DNA from 2 places in the Pseudomonas sp. GW821-FHT02H06 genome. Region 2 is predicted to be linked to the other one. Evidence: predicted binding sites of a transcription regulator. Region 2 holds the regulator's gene; the other holds the start of a gene.
What was found. Region 2 encodes FliA, which starts transcription of late flagellar genes. Its sites were predicted from a motif close to CTAAAGTTTNNNNNNNNNNNGCCGNTAA; they were not measured.
Positions count from the first base shown of each region.

Region 1: a site for FliA is predicted at 4,500-4,527, ahead of AC07VF_RS25730 (methyl-accepting chemotaxis protein). Genes of this name have one in related genera too.

Region 1 is NZ_JBWKVD010000027.1:25,701-33,856, reverse strand. Features, by position in the region: gene AC07VF_RS25745 (sulfate ABC transporter substrate-binding protein) at 1-293, opposite strand, end outside; gene AC07VF_RS25740 (ion transporter) at 429-1,295, opposite strand; gene AC07VF_RS25735 (urea transporter) at 1,341-2,228, opposite strand; gene AC07VF_RS25730 (methyl-accepting chemotaxis protein) at 2,753-4,384, opposite strand; gene AC07VF_RS25725 (response regulator) at 4,948-5,325, shown strand; gene AC07VF_RS25720 (TetR/AcrR family transcriptional regulator) at 5,329-5,937, opposite strand; gene AC07VF_RS25715 (hypothetical protein) at 6,177-6,401, shown strand; gene AC07VF_RS25710 (COG4705 family protein) at 6,513-7,271, opposite strand; gene AC07VF_RS25705 (outer membrane protein OmpK) at 7,481-8,156, opposite strand, start outside.
Region 2 is NZ_JBWKVD010000017.1:125,179-133,334, reverse strand. Features, by position in the region: partial or broken gene AC07VF_RS22595 (flagellar biosynthesis protein FlhA) at 1-737, shown strand, start outside; gene flhF (flagellar biosynthesis GTPase FlhF) at 749-2,092, shown strand; gene fleN (flagellar synthesis regulator FleN) at 2,211-3,044, shown strand; gene fliA (RNA polymerase sigma factor FliA) at 3,041-3,784, shown strand; gene AC07VF_RS22575 (chemotaxis response regulator CheY) at 4,026-4,400, shown strand; gene AC07VF_RS22570 (protein phosphatase CheZ) at 4,420-5,208, shown strand; gene AC07VF_RS22565 (chemotaxis protein CheA) at 5,353-7,692, shown strand; gene AC07VF_RS22560 (protein-glutamate methylesterase/protein-glutamine glutaminase) at 8,081-8,156, shown strand, end outside.

The sequences.
Region 1 (8,156 bases), on a different contig from region 2:
CCGTTGTCGGCCAGCGCGTTGATGTCAGTGGCCATGTTCATGGTGATGACATCGGCAGGCAGGCCGTCGATCACAGAGCGCGCCTGCTTGCTCGACCCGCCGAAGGACATCTGAATCGTCGCGTTTTCTTTGTGCTCAGCTTCCCAGTGCTTCTGGAACGCGGCGTTGTAGTCCTTGTAGAAGTCGCGCATCACGTCATACGACACGTTCAGCAGCGACGGCGCGGCGGCTTGTGCAGCGCTGCCCAGAGCCAGTCCTGCGGCGAGCAGGGAAGCGGCGAAGATCTTTTTCACTGTGGATTCCTTGTGGCGTTGAGCAGGGGTGCGTTTAGTGATTCGCTCTTGGAAGAGCCGTTGTTATAACCAGGCAAGATGGCCAATGGCTGGCGACTATAACCAAAGTCCCCAGCGGCTCAATAGATCAAAAACTCATGTGCTTATGTCCCGTTGCGCGTCCGCCGGTGCGGCCATCGCGCCGAGCTTGGGAAACAGCGCATTGCCGCAGCGCGAACAGAACGCCGCGTTGGGTTCATGGGCGTTCTTGGCGCACACCGGGCAGTTGTGCTGCAGCTGATCGCCGCGCATGGCGTTGGCCAGTTCGGCGGTGAAAATCCCGGTGGGCACGGCGATGATCGAGTAACCGGTGATCATCACCAGCGACGACAGGATTTGCCCGATCGGCGTCTTCGGCACAATGTCGCCAAAGCCCACCGTGGTGAGGGTGACGATCGCCCAATAGATGCCCTTGGGAATGCTGGTGAAGCCGTGCTCCGGCCCTTCGACGACGTACATCAGCGTGCCGAACACCGTCACTAGCGTCGACACGGTGGCCAGGAACACGATGATCTTCTGCTTGCTGCCACGCAGGGCGGCGAGCAGGTAGTTGGCTTGTTTCAGATAAGGGCTGAGCTTGAGCACGCGGAAGATCCGTAGCATCCGAACCACGCGCACGATCAGCAGGTACTGCGCGTCGCTGTAGTAGATCGCCAGGATGCCCGGCACGATCGCCAGCAAATCGATCAGGCCGTAGAAGCTGAAGGCGTACTTGAGGGGGTTGGGCGAGCAGTACAGGCGCAGCAGGTACTCGACCGCGAAGATGAAGGTGAAGGTCCACTCGATCCAGGCCAGGGGGGCGGCGTAGTTGCGGTGAACGGCCTCGATGCTGTCGATGATCGCCACGAGCAGGCTGCAGAGAATGAGCACCAGCAGGATCTTGTCGAAGCGTCGGCCGGGTTTGGTGTCACTTTGAAAAATGATGATGCGTAGCTGTTCGCGCCAGCTGATGTTGCTGTCCATGGGGTCGTTCCGCGTGCAAGGTCGGCAGAGCGTGGGACAAAGCGCTCAGGAGCGCAACCTGTCATCACCGATAGCCTGACGCAGCAGCCGGGCGCTGGCCTGCACCAGCCAGCAGGCCAGAATGAACGGGGCGGTGAGCGTCGCCAGCCCCATGGCTGCAAACCCCGGCTGCAACAGAATCGACAGCCCAATGGCGCTCGCCGGTAACCAGGGTTTGTGCCGCGCCTGACTGAAGGCCAGCCCGGCCAGCGCCGGGTTGTAGCCGCACAGAGCGGGCAGTGGCAAGTCAGGCTGCGACTGCCACAGCACGAAGGTGACGCCGCTGATGCAACCGACAAAGGCCCAGAGCGCGGCGCGCCGATTGGCGATCAGCAGCCCGACACCGATCATCACCCCGGCCAGCGGATGATCGAGCAGAAAGACCTGGCCGAAACCCAGGGGCAGCGCGTGGATCGGGTTCAGGTCTGCGATAGCCGCTTGCATCGGTTCGACAAACATCAACAACAGCCAGCCAAACAGCACGAAGGGCGCGGTGTAGGCGTTGAGGCACGTCGCGCGCGGCGTGCGTTCCAGCCAGGCGTGCATGAGCATTGCGCTGAGTCCGCCGCAGGCAATGGTCAGCAGCGGCACCAGTGGCGACCATTCGACCTGCGAGCCGATCAACAGCCCGAGCAAAATGCCGTTGTAGCTGTAGAGCCCGGATTGGCGCCTGACTTTCGGGTACCCGCGCCGTTGCGCCGTGAGCAAACCCGCGACGGCCCCCAGCAACGCCCCGCCCAGGGAGGTGGGCGCGCTGATCAGGATCGCCGACAGACAGAAAACCCCGCACAGAGGGCTGCGTTGCAGCAGCACCTGACTGAAACCGTTAAGAAGAGCTTCGGCCCAGTCGTGGCAGTGGGAGGGGGAGGGGGGTGCAGAAAGGGCGGGTGGCATATATGTATTCAATAATTGTAGTTATTGTATACATAATGACTTGAGGTACGTACTTCAGCAAGGCTGTAAGCGAGCTACATTCTCTCATCGCCACTCCAGCTGACACACCGTATATTTCTGTAGGACCGGCTTCAGCCGGGAAAGCGCCAGGCGTCACAGCGCAAAATTGAGGGTGCCCAGGCTGGCCTCTTCCCGGCTGAAGCCAGTCCGACGGAAACACCGCGTACCCCTGTGGGACCGGCTTTAGCCGGGAAAGCGCCAGGCGTTACACCGCAAAATTGAGGGTGCCCAGGCTGGCCTCTTCCCGGCTAAAGCCAGTCCTACGGAAACACCGCGTACCCCTGTGGGACCGGCTTTAGCCGGGAAAGCGCCAGGCGTCACACCGCAAAATTGAGGGTGCCCAGGCTGGCCTCTTCCCGGCTGAAGCCGGTCCCACGAAAACACCGCGTACCCCTGTAGGACTGGCTTTAGCCGGGAGAGCGTCAGTCGTTACACCGCAAATCTTATGGGGCTCAATCTGGTTGTTACACCCGAAACTGCCGCAACAACCCATTCAGCTGTTCACTCAACCCCTTGAGCTGATTGCTCGCCGCGCTGGACTGTTCGGCCGCCACCGCCGTGCTCTGGGACAGTTGTGCGGCCTGGGTGACGTTCTGGTTGATGTCTTCCACCACGTGGGATTGCTCAAGGGTCGCGCTGGCGATGGAGGCGTTCAGGCCGTTGAGGTTGCGCAGCGCCTGGCTGATCGACGTCAGGCTCTGGCCGGCCAGGTTGGCCTGCTCGATAGTCAGCTGCGAAGAACGACTGCTGTCGGCGATGACTTTCACCGCCGCATCCGAATGCGCCTGCAGGCGCTCGATCATCGCCTGGATTTCCGCCGTGGATTTCTGCGTGCGCTGGGCCAGCAGGCGGACCTCGTCTGCGACGACGGCGAAGCCACGGCCCTGATCACCGGCGCGGGCGGCTTCGATGGCGGCGTTGAGCGCGAGCAGGTTGGTCTGCTCGGCAATCGAACTGATCACCTCCAGCACGCCGCCGATCTGCGTGCTTTCGCTGGCCAGCGTGCGAATCACTTCCACGGCCTGATCGATGGTGCCGGACAGGTGCCCGATCTGCTTCAGGCTGCTGTCGATGTTGGCCTGACCCTGCTGCGCCTGGGATTCGGCGTTGCGCATCTCGCTGGCGGCGTGCTCGGCGTTCTTCGCCACGTCCTGCACGCCATAAGTGACCTCATTGACCGCCGTGGCCACCTGCTCCATCTGCAGCGACTGCTGCTGGCTGCGTTCCTGGGCCTGAATGGCGTTGCTGCCCAGCTCACTCGACGCCTGACCCAGGCCGACCGCAGACGACTGCAGCTCACTGACCACCCGCCGCAGCTTGGCGGTGAACGCATTGAAGTGCCGGGCCAGTTGCGTGACTTCGTCGTTGCCCTGGGTTTCCAGGGTGCGGGTCAGGTCGCTTTCGCCGCTGGCGATATTGGCCATCGCCTCGACAGTGGCCTTGAGCGGGCCGGCGATGCTGCGCGCGATGAGAATCAACAGCAGCGCCATGACCAGAATGATGCCGGCACTGATCGACAGCGCCTTGACCACCTGTTTGTAGAACTCGGCCTGCACGTCATCGATGTAAACGCCCGAGCCGATGATCCAGCCCCACGGCGCGAACAGCGAGATGTAAGAGGTCTTGCCGACCGCATCAGTGGCGCCGGGCTTGGGCCAGCGGTAATTGACCAGGCCGGCGCCTTTGGCCTTGGCCAGGGTGACCATCCCGTTGAAGACCTGAAAGCCGTCCGGGTCTTTGATGCCGGACAGGTCCTGGCCTACCAGCTTGGGATTGGCCGGGTGCATGATCATCACCGGGCGCAGGTCGTTTATCCAGAAATAGTCGGTCTGGTTGTAGCGCAGCCCGCGAATGGCATCCATCGCCTGCTGTTGGGCCTGCTCGCGGGTCAGGGTGCCGGCGGTTTCCAGGCCATGGTAGTAATCGAGCAGGCCGCTGGCGGTCTGCACCACGTGCATGGTCTTGACGGTTTTGGCTTCGTACAGATCGTCGTGGATCTGTTTGAGCATCGCCGCCGCCAGCGTAAACAGCATCACCACGGCGACGATGAGAATCAGCCACAAGCGCCGGCTGATGGAAAGATTGCGCATATTCATGATCGTCACTCCGCTTCTTTATTCTTCTTGTTCGGCCAGGCCGCTCTATAACCGCTTGCACGACACTCCATTGACCCGCATCCCTCAGCGGAGGGAAGCCATGGTGTCATTAAGCATCTCGGCCTGACCGGTATAAACCTGAGTGTGGGCGCAGGTCACTGACACAGGTATAGCCAAAGGCTTACACGACCTGAGGAACTTGGCTCTAGGTTGAAACACATCGTCGCGGTACATTGGATCCATCAACTGCAGCAACGGACCGCTGCAGGATCAAGGACAATCGACCGTTGCCAGGCATTGGCGGCCAACAGGAAGTTGGACGGTGTTGCACAAACCCGCTTCGGCGGGTTTTTTATTGCCTGTGATTCAGCAAAGTCCTGTTTGTACGGTTTCATTTCCAGAATCTGCACACCGTTTCGACCAAATGTTGCTTCCCAATGGAATTTCCGGCGCTCGCGCCGCTCACAGTACGGACTACACCCGAGTCCAGGACAGGGCCGGCCGGGCAGGCATGGGAAATAATTATTGTGGATGTGGCGCAAATGGCAGCAGACGTACCAAACATGGGACTCATTCTGGTGGTTGAGGACGAGGAAATCATTCGCGAGTTCGTTTGCGAAATCCTCGAGGATGAAGGCTTTACCACCCATGCGCTGGAGACTGCAGACGAGGCGGCGAAGTACCTCGAAAGCAACTCGCGCGACGTGGCGCTCCTCCTGACCGATATCCTCATGCCGGGCACCTTGAACGGTGCGGACCTTGCGAACCTGTCGAGCAACAAGTATCCGCAGATCCCGATCCTGATCATGTCAGGCCACGAGACACCCGAGAGCTCGGGTGTCGTACATCCAGTCGTGTTCATCCGCAAGCCCTGGAGCTTCGGCCAGCTCTTGCAAGGTGTGAACAGGGCCTTGGGCTACGACAAGGAAGAAAGCCAGTGACCTTCAGCGGTCCGGCTCACACCCTTTGAGCACCAGGCGGATGATGGTCTGGGCGGCCGCTTCGTAATCAGCGTCGTCCAGAGTCGCTTTACCCGTCACCGTGGAAATCTGCCAGTCGAAGTCGGCGTAGGTCTGGGTCGCGGCCCAGATGCTGAACATCAGATGATGGGGGTCGATCGGGGCGATCAGACCGTCCTCGATCCAGCCCTGAATACATTCGATGTTATGCCGGGCCTGTCCATTCAGCTGCTCAACCTGCTCGGGCGTCAAATGCGGCGCGCCGTGCATGATCTCGCTGGCGAACACCTTTGAAGCGAAGGGCAGCTCGCGGGAGATGCGGATCTTCGAGCGGATGTAGCTCGTCAGCACTTCAGCCGGCACACCCTCGCGATTGAACGGCGTCGACGCCTGCATGATTGGCTCGATGATGCTTTCGAGCACCTCGCGATACAGATTGTCCTTGGACTTGAAGTAGTAATAAACGTTGGGCTTGGGCACACCCGCCTTGGCGGCGATGTCGCTGGTCTTGCTGGCGGCGAATCCCTTATCGGCAAATTCTTCGCTGGCTGCGCGCAGGATCAGTTCTTTGTTGCGCTCGCGGATGCTGCTCATAAACCGGTATGTCCTTGCCTGCTCGGCGGTGGCGAATGTTAGCACCGGCCTCGCAGCAGGCTCAACATTGCCTCGGCTGCGCAACAACATCCCCTTTGTCCACCGGCTTTGTCACTGGCGCGACGGCGCGCCAATGCTATTGTGTGGCGGGTTGTACCGGGAGCAATAGCGGAATGGCAGCAACTAAACTGGCGCCTTATCAAGGCTGAACGCGTATTCGGTGGCGAGGTGTCGGCAGCATGAACAGCCCATTGTTTTCCAGCGTCGTTGCGTATGCCCAGCATTGCGAGCGTCAGCTGGTGGAAATCCTGCACCGCCGGCCGACGCTCGACCGGCAGCAGGTCATGACCTGGGTCGACGAGCAGAGTCATGCGATGAAAGACCGTGATCCCCTCGACCTGCTGCGCTCGCTGAACGCGAGGGTGCGAGCGGGCAAGCCGCTGCCGTGGGAAGGGCATTCCTGAGGGGGTGACCCTGGCCGCGTTTGCCTGTGCCCCTTGAACCTCAGCCTGTGTAGCGAGGGTTGAAGTGCTTCGGTCTCAGGCAAGCGCGCCTTACTTCGATGGAGCGTGTCCTTACTTGTCGCTGATTACCGCATAGGCCGGCGCGGGCTTGCGGTTGTAATACATGGCGGCGCCCACCAGCAGCACCAGAATGCCCAGCAGTACCATCGACGAACCCACCGTCCCGAAGTCCAGGCCGCCTTTTTCATGGGGTTTGGTCAACACGTCGCCCAACGTCGCCCCGAACGGGCGAGTCAGCACGAAGGCGATCCAGAACAACGCCACCGAAGACAACCGGGTGGTGTAGTGAAGCACCACGACCACGGCAATCGCCGAGCCGATCAGCAACGCCCCGCCCATGAAACCCAATCCCGAGTCATCCGCCAGGAAGTCGCCCAGCGCCGTGCCCAGGGTGTTCGAGAACAGGATCGCGAACCAGTAGAACAGCTCGGCTTTCAGCGTGGTGACGCGGCTGACTGACAACGACCGTTCGCTCCAGTACCAGGCCGAGAAGATCGCCAGCAGGATTGCCACCAGAATGGCCGAACCCGCTGCATAACCGAGGCCCAGCGTACGGTCCATGAAGTCGGACATGGTGGTGCCCGCGGTGCTGGTGGAAAGAATCACCAACCAGTACAGCGCCGGGTTATAGCGTTTGGAGGCCAGTTGCGTGATGAGCGTGACGACAAACACGCTGATCAAGATAAGGGAGCTGATCAGATAGCCAACGTCGAGGGTCATCGACAGCAAGTCGCCTGCTGTTTCGCCTAACGTGGTGGCACAGATCTTCATGACCCAGAACGCGAGCGTAATCTGCGGAAGTTTGTTCATTGTGATTACCGGGTGGTTCAGACAGGGAGGTTCGAGTGTCTGCCCGACAGTGGCCGACGGTGCCTATCTTCCCGGAGCGGAAGTTAAAAATCGGTCACATGAAAATGAAAAGCGCATTAATTGCCCGGAGCGCAAGGCCCCGGGCATTCTGCTGTGGACGCCTGCTGGCAACGGCTGAGAAGGCGCTTGCCAGCATCGTCCCGGGGCAATCAGAAGAACACTTTCACCAGCAAACTCGCGGTGTTCTGGTCCGTGTCGAAAGAGCGCGTGTCGTTGATCCCGTACTTGTTGCTCCAGTAGTCGTACTCGACGCCTACGTACAACTGCCGGTCCGGAAGATTAAGCGCCTTGCCCAGGTCGTATTTGATCTGCGGGTTGAAGTGCAGGTTGGAGTGGTAATCGCCTTTGCTGTTGGACTGTTTGTTGTCCACGACCCAGTCCATGAAACCGTCGATAAGAATGTCGGACTTGCCCACCGGGATGGTGTAGGACCAGACCGGCGTGATTTGCCAGGCGCCGTAGCCGGCGCGGTGGCCGTCGTTGTAACGCTTGTAGAAGTTCAGCTGGAAGTAATCGAAGCCGGGGATCTTCAAATCAAAACCCGGGCCGATGAGATACGACTCGACATCGCCTTCGCCAAACTCGTAAGTGGTTGCCAGCAACACGTCGGTGACAGGGCCGAACTCGAATTTCTGATCGAAGATCTTGCCCATCGACAGGCGCGGGGAAATCTCCCCGTACGTCGAGGCGTTACCCAGGCTGCCGTCTTTCTTGCCGTTGTAGTTGATGTAATCGAGGAAGACGAAGTTATCGCCGTATTTCCAGCCATCGGCATGTTCGTAGGTGAACGTCTGCTGGTTTTCAGGGTTCACGGCGAAGTTCTTG
Region 2 (8,156 bases):
ACCCGGCGTTTGGCCTGGAGGCCGTGTGGATCGAAATCAGCCAGCGTGCCCAGGCGCAATCCCTCGGTTACACCGTGGTGGACGCCAGCACCGTGGTGGCGACTCACTTGAACCAGATTCTCTACAAACACTCTCATGAATTGATCGGCCACGAGGAAGTCCAGCAATTGATGACCCTGCTGGCCAAGGGATCGCCAAAACTGGCGGAAGAACTGGTCCCGGGCGTGCTGTCGCTGTCGGCGCTGCTGAAGGTGCTGCAGGCGTTGCTTGCCGAACAGGTGCCGGTTCGCGATATCCGCTCCATTGCAGAAGCCATCGCCAACAACGCTGCGCGTAGTCAAGATACCGCCGCGCTGGTGGCTGCCGTACGGGTCGGATTGTCCCGCGCAATCGTCCAAAGCATTGTCGGCATTGAGCCGGAGCTGCCTGTGATCACCCTTGAGCCAAGGTTGGAACAGATATTGCTAAATAGTCTGCAGAAGGCAGGTCAGGGTCAGGAAGAAGGCGTTCTCCTCGAACCGAGCATGGCTGAGAAACTTCAGCGCTCGTTGATCGAAGCGGCGCAGCGTCAGGAGATGCAGGGGCAGCCGGTTATTTTGTTGGTCGCAGGTCCGGTTCGCGCCATGTTGTCCCGCTTTGGACGGTTGGCTGTACCGAATATGCATGTTTTGGCTTACCAGGAAATTCCTGACAATAAGCAAGTCACCATCGTAGCGACTGTCGGGCCTAACGGCTGAGGTAGTGAGTCATGCAAGTTAAGCGTTTTTTCGCCGCCGATATGCGACAAGCCATGAAACTGGTTCGCGATGAGCTGGGCGCTGAAGCCGCCATCATCGGCAACCGGCGGATCGCTGGCGGCGTGGAACTGACCGCCGCCCTGGACTACAAGCTGTCTGCGCTGGCCCCGCGTGTGCCGAACATCGAACTCGAAGACGAGCTGCGCAAGACTCAGTCGCTCATCGTCACTGCTCAGGCTGAGCTGACCCACCGCAGCGAGCTGGACACTGTCGCCAACCGTCAGTTGTTCGCCGGCCTTGCGATGGATGACAGCAAGCAGATCGAACCGACGCTGGAAGAACCGTTTCGCCCGTCCGTCCACGCCGCAGTGGCCGCCGAACGCGCCGAGCGCAACGCCGAGCCGGGCGTTGGCGACCGCGCCTACGAAGCGATGCGTTCCGAATTGAACGGCCTGCGCGAACTGCTGGAAGTCCAGCTGGGCTCGCTGGCCTGGAACCAGCTGCGAGACGGCCGTCCGCAACAGGCCAATCTGTGGCGCCGTCTGCAACGGGTCGGCCTTTCCGGCCCGCTCTCCCGCGACTTGCTGGCGATGGTCCCGGACTCCAACGATCAGGCTCACACCTGGCGCATGCTGCTGGCCCATCTGGCCCGCATGATTGCCACGCCGGACGTCGAGCCACTGGAAGAGGGCGGTGTGATTGCCATGGTCGGCCCTGCCGGCATGGGCAAAACCACCACGCTGGCTAAACTGGCGGCCCGATATGTGTTGAAATACGGCGCGCAAAATATCGCGCTGGTGAGCATGGACAGTTTCCGCATTGGCGCTCAGGAGCAACTGAAAACCCTGGGCCGGATCCTCAATGTACCGGTCACCCACGTCGACCCGGGCCAGTCCCTGGCACAGGCGCTGGAGCCGCTGTTGCGCAAGCGCGTGGTGTTGATCGACACCGCCGGCCTGCAAGCCAGCGATCCGGCCCTGCGTCTGCAACTGGAAACCCTCGCCGGGCGTGGCATCAAGGCGCGCAACTACCTGGTGCTGGCGACAACCAGCCAGAAGCAGGTGCTGTCAGCGGCTTATCACAGTTACAAACGTTGCGGCCTGGCCGGGTGCATCCTGACCAAGCTCGACGAAACGGCCAGCCTGGGCGAAGTGCTCAGCCTGGCCGTGACACACGAACTGCCTGTGGCCTATCTCACCGATGGCCCACGGATACCGGATGATCTGCATTTGCCGCGTCGGCACCAATTGGTGAGCCGGGCTGTCAGCGTGCAGATGCAGGAGGAGCCAAGCGAGGAAGCGATGGCGGATATGTTTGCGGATCTTTATCACAGCACCGGCAAGCGCGCGGGCTAGGTGAAGAAAATGACAGTGGAATTTTCCTGCATCGATGGTCTGCCAGGCATTGTTCAGACACTGAACGTGCAGCCCGACATGTGGCTTAGGTCTAAGCAAGACAAGGTAAACAATTAACATGGGCAGCATGCATCCCGTACAGGTTATCGCGGTGACCGGTGGCAAAGGTGGCGTAGGCAAGACCAACGTTTCAGTGAATCTTTCACTGGCACTGGCCGAGCTGGGACGTCGCGTCATGCTGCTGGACGCCGATCTGGGTCTGGCCAACGTCGACGTATTGTTGGGTCTGACCCCCAAACGCACCCTGGCTGATGTCATCGAAGGGCGGTGCGAGCTGCGCGATGTCTTGCTGCAAGGCCCGGGCGGTGTACGCATCGTGCCGGCGGCATCAGGCACCCAGAGCATGGTCCACCTGACCCCGGCGCAGCATGCCGGGCTGATTCAGGCGTTCAGTGACATTGGCGACAACCTCGATGTGCTGGTCATCGATACCGCCGCCGGCATCGGCGAGTCGGTGGTGAGCTTCGTCCGCGCGGCCCAGGAAGTGCTGCTGGTGGTGTGCGACGAGCCCACATCGATCACCGACGCCTATGCCCTGATCAAACTGCTCAACCGCGATTACGGCATGAACCGCTTCCGCGTCCTGGCCAACATGGCCCAGAGCCCGCAGGAAGGGCGTAACCTCTTCGCCAAGCTGACCAAAGTCACCGACCGTTTTCTCGACGTGGCCCTGCAGTATGTGGGCGCCGTGCCGTACGACGAATGCGTACGCAAGGCCGTGCAGAAACAGCGCGCCGTGTACGAAGCGTTTCCGCGTTCCAAATGTGCCCTGGCGTTCAAGGCCATCGCGCAGAAAGTCGACACCTGGCCGCTCCCGGCGAACCCGCGCGGCCACCTGGAATTTTTCGTAGAACGCCTCGTGCATCAAACCAGCGCAGGGCCCGTCTCATGACAGCAAGTGGCTATCGCATGTACAGCAAATCGTCCAAAGACTCCCAGTATGAGCTGATCGAGCGTTATGCCCCGCTGGTCAAACGAATCGCCTACCACTTGCTGGCGCGTCTGCCGGCAAGCGTGCAGGTCGAGGATTTGATCCAGGCGGGCATGATTGGCTTGCTCGAAGTCTCGACCAAATACGACTCCACCAAAGGGGCCAGCTTCGAGACGTACGCGGGTATTCGTATCCGTGGTGCGATGCTCGACGAAGTGCGCAAGGGGGATTGGGCGCCGCGCTCGGTCCACCGCAACACGCGCATGGTCAGTGACGCGATTCGTGCAATCGAAGCAAAAACCGGCCGTGACGCTAAAGATCACGAGGTTGCTGCCGAACTTGAAATGAGTCTCGACGATTACTACGGGATTTTGAACGATACCCTGGGCAGCCGCCTGTTCAGTTTCGACGACCTGTTGCAGGACGGCGAACACGAAGGGCTGCACGAGGACGGCGCGAGCCAGTCCCTCGAACCGTCGCGGGATCTGGAAGACGAGCGCTTCCAGGCTGCGCTGGCCGAGGCCATTGCCAACTTGCCCGAACGTGAACGCCTGGTGTTGTCGCTGTACTACGACGAAGAGCTGAACCTCAAGGAAATCGGTGAGGTCCTGGGGGTCAGCGAGTCGCGGGTCAGCCAGTTGCACAGTCAATGCGCGGCGCGGTTGCGCGGTCGTCTTGGCGAGTGGCGCGCACGTTCGTGAATCAGGCGCAGGCCGCGAGGCCTGCGTGTTGCGTGTAAGACCGGCTGTGCAAGACGTGAGCGGGAAGCAAATGAGACACGGCAGGAGTCGGTCGAACCGGGTCGTAGATGATCCGGTTTCGCTGCGCTTGTTCCGGTCGATTCAACCCCCTCTTGATGTTCGGCGCAGCCGGTATTGATTGAACGCGCGTTCAGGTGCTGAACGCGTTAAAGACTGCTTGGAGGTCGAATTGGACAAGAACATGAAAATCCTCATCGTTGATGACTTCTCAACGATGCGGCGGATCATAAAAAACCTGTTGCGTGACCTTGGGTTCACCAACACGGCCGAAGCAGATGACGGACTCACCGCATTGCCGATGCTGCAAAGCGGCGCTTTTGACTTCCTCGTCACTGACTGGAACATGCCGGGCATGTCCGGCATCGACCTGTTGCGTCAGGTGCGTGCCGACGAGCGTCTGCGCAGCCTGCCGGTGCTGATGGTCACTGCCGAAGCCAAGCGCGAGCAGATCATCGAAGCCGCTCAGGCCGGTGTGAACGGCTACGTGGTGAAGCCGTTCACCGCGCAAGTGCTCAAAGAAAAAATCGAAAAGATATTCGAGCGCGTCAATAGCTGATGTCCGCTGCGAGGGCGCTATGGATTCCAAAGATTCGACAATGGGTGACTTTGAGTCAACCCTGAAGAAACACGCACAAGAGCTGGTCGCGAGCCTTGAAAAGGGCAAGTTCGGCGACGCTGTGCAACTGATCCATGAGCTTAACCAGACCCGCGACCGCGGCCTGTATCAGGAAGTCGGCAAACTGACGCGCGAGCTGCACAGCGCGATCGTCAACTTCCAGATCGACCCGAACATGCCGCAGGCCGAGGAGGTCTCCCAGATCACCGACGCCACCGAGCGGCTGTCGTACGTCGTCAGGCTGACTGAAAACGCGGCGAACCGGACCATGGATCTGGTAGAGCTGAGCACGCCGTTGATGCACGGGCTCACTGAAGACGCCAAGTCGTTGAGCGCCGATTGGGGACGCTTCATGCGCCGCGAGATCAGCGCCGAAGAGTTTCGTGATCTGGCCCGCCGCGTCGATGTGTTCCTGACCCGCAGCGAGAAGGAGACCACCGAGGTCTCTGCGCACCTGAACGACATCCTGCTGGCTCAGGATTACCAGGACCTCACCGGTCAGGTGATCAAGCGCGTGACCACGCTGGTCACGGAAGTCGAGCGCAATCTGCTCAAGCTGGTGCTCATGGCGAGCCAGGTGGACCGCTTCGCGGGCATCGAGCACGACCAGGAAATGTTCCGTCAGCAAAAAGAACAAGAAAAACTTCACTCCAAGGGTGAAGGTCCGCAGATTCATGCCGATAAACGTGAAGACGTTGTATCCGGACAGGATGATGTTGACGATCTGCTATCCAGCCTCGGATTCTGATTCGGTCATTCTGTCTCGGACTTCAGGTTTTCTGTGAAAGTGGCTGCTGGACCCGCGCGCCAATGCTTCGACGAAAGCAATGCGCGCAGGCCGTCAGTGCAGCCTCCGGATCGGTTTGACGGTTAATTTTAGGAGCACCCCCCAATGAGCTTCGGCGCCGATGAAGAAATCCTTCAGGATTTTCTGGTAGAGGCCGGCGAGATTCTCGAGCTGTTGTCAGAGCAGTTGGTCGAGCTGGAAAGCCGGCCTGACGATGCGGACCTGCTCAATGCAATTTTTCGCGGTTTTCACACTGTAAAAGGGGGCGCCGGCTTCCTCCAGCTCAACGAGCTGGTTGAATGCTGTCACATCGCCGAGAACGTGTTCGACATCCTGCGCAAGGGTGAGCGTCGCGTCGACTCGGAGCTCATGGACGTGGTGCTCGAAGCACTCGACACCGTCAACAGCATGTTCGGTCAGGTGCGCGAGCGCTCTGCCGTCACTCCGGCCACGCCTGAATTGCTGGCCGCACTGGCACGCCTGGCCGAGCCAGCCTCGGCAGAAGAAATCGCGGCGGCACCGGTGGTGGTTGAAGAGCCGGTCGCTGAAGCGCCGTCCGAAGACATCACCGATCTGGAATTCGAACAGCTGCTGGATTCGCTGAACGCCGTCAAGGCGCAAGCGGCAGGTGCTCCTGCACCGGCTCCGTCTGCGCCTGTTGCCGCGGCACCCGTTGCAGCAGCGCCGGCAGCAGCGGCTTCCGCTGCACCGGCTGGCACGGCGGCCAGCGATGAAATCACTGACGCCGAATTCGAATCACTCCTCGATCAGTTGCATGGCAAAGGCCAGTTCGCCGTTGATGCGGTGCAACCGCCGGCGGCTGTGACGCCGTCTGCCGCACCGGCCAGTGACGAAATCACTGACGACGAATTCGAGTCGCTGCTGGATCAGTTGCACGGCAAAGGCTCGTTCTCGCCGGACGCCGTCGGCGCTGCGGCTCCTGGCACTGCGGCACCTGCTGCCGCTGCACCTGCCGCTCCGGTTGCGCCCTCCGCTGCGTCGAAAGCCGCTGCGTCGGACGAGATCACCGACAACGAATTCGAAGACCTGCTGGATCAGTTGCACGGCAAAGGCAAGTTCGAACCTGCCGTGGCTGCCGGTGCAGCTGCAGCGCCGGCCGCAGCGTCACCGGCCAAGAAGCCCGAGCCCGCCAAAGCCGAACCGGCCAAAGCGACGCCTGCTGCTGCGGCGCCGGCCAAAGCTGCACCCGCTGCTGCTCCGGCACCAGCTCGCGCTGCTGCTCCGGCGCCTAGCGAAAAACCGCCGTCTGAAGCGGAAACCACCGTGCGCGTCGACACCGCGCGGCTGGATGAAATCATGAACATGGTCGGCGAACTGGTGCTGGTGCGTAACCGCCTGGTCCGCCTGGGCGCCAACAGCGCCGATGAAGCCATGTCCAAGGCCGTGTCCAACCTGGACGTGGTCACCGCTGACCTGCAGACCGCGGTCATGAAGACCCGCATGCAGCCGATCAAGAAAGTGTTCGGTCGCTTCCCGCGACTGGTTCGCGATCTGGCGCGTCAGTTGAAGAAAGAAATCAGCCTTGAACTGGTGGGTGAAGAAACCGACCTGGACAAGAACCTCGTCGAGGCCCTGGCCGACCCGCTGGTCCACTTGGTGCGCAACGCGGTCGATCACGGTATCGAGTCGCCGGAAGAGCGCGAGGCGTCCGGCAAGTCCCGGAACGGTCGTGTGATTCTGGCCGCCGAACAGGAAGGCGATCACATCCTGCTGTCGATTTCCGATGACGGCAAAGGCATGGACCCTGCGGTCCTGCGTGCCATCGCGGTCAAGCGTGGCGTGATGGACAAGGATGCAGCGGATCGCCTCAGCGACACCGACTGCTACAACCTGATCTTCGCGCCGGGCTTCTCGACCAAAACCGAGATTTCCGATGTGTCCGGGCGTGGCGTGGGCATGGACGTGGTGAAAACCAAGATCGCCCAGCTCAACGGCTCCATCAGCATCAATTCCACCAAAGGCCTGGGCTCGAAGATCATCATCAAGGTGCCGCTGACCCTGGCGATCATGCCGACGCTGATGGTCATGTTGGGCAACCAGGCCTTCGCGTTCCCGCTGGTCAACGTCAACGAGATCTTCCACCTGGACCTGTCGACCACCAACGTCGTCGACGGTCAGGAAGTGGTGATCGTGCGCGACAAGGCGCTGCCGTTGTTCTACCTCAAGCGCTGGCTGATCAGCTCGGCGGCTCACGAGGAGCAGCGCGAAGGCCACGTGGTGATTCTGTCGGTGGGCACGCAACGCATCGGATTCGTGGTGGATCAGTTGGTCGGCCAGGAAGAAGTGGTGATCAAGCCGCTGGGCAAAATGCTGCAAGGCACGCCAGGCATGTCGGGCGCGACCATCACCGGTGACGGCCGTATCGCACTGATTCTCGATGTCCCGAGCATGCTCAAGCGCTATGCGGCCCGACGGATTGGTTAAGCAGGATCGGCTTCAGTAGGGCGGCTTGCGATTTTTGGTGGGACCGGCTTCAGCCGGGAATAGGGCGGCGAAAACACTGTGGATTTTCGGTGTGACACCCGACGCCTTCCCGGCTAAAGCCGGTCCCACTAACAGCATGCGGAGGGCGCCTTGCGAGGTTTTTCAGTGGGACCGGCTTCAGCCGGGAAGAGGGCAGGGTGAACACCCTTGATCTTTCGGTGTGACACCCGATGCCTTCCCGGCTAACGCCGGTCCTACAAATAGACCCGGTCTCGTTTTAAGCGCGAAAACCGGTCCCACTGGCCTGTCTCGTTTTGCCAATGTGACCCAAGCTACGTGATTCAGGGCGTGCGGCCCCTCAGGGTGGCGCGCGCTCTTTGGAGTGTTTATGGCAGTCAAGGTTCTCGTCGTGGACGATTCGGGTTTTTTCCGACGTCGTGTCTCGGAAATTCTCTCTTCGGATC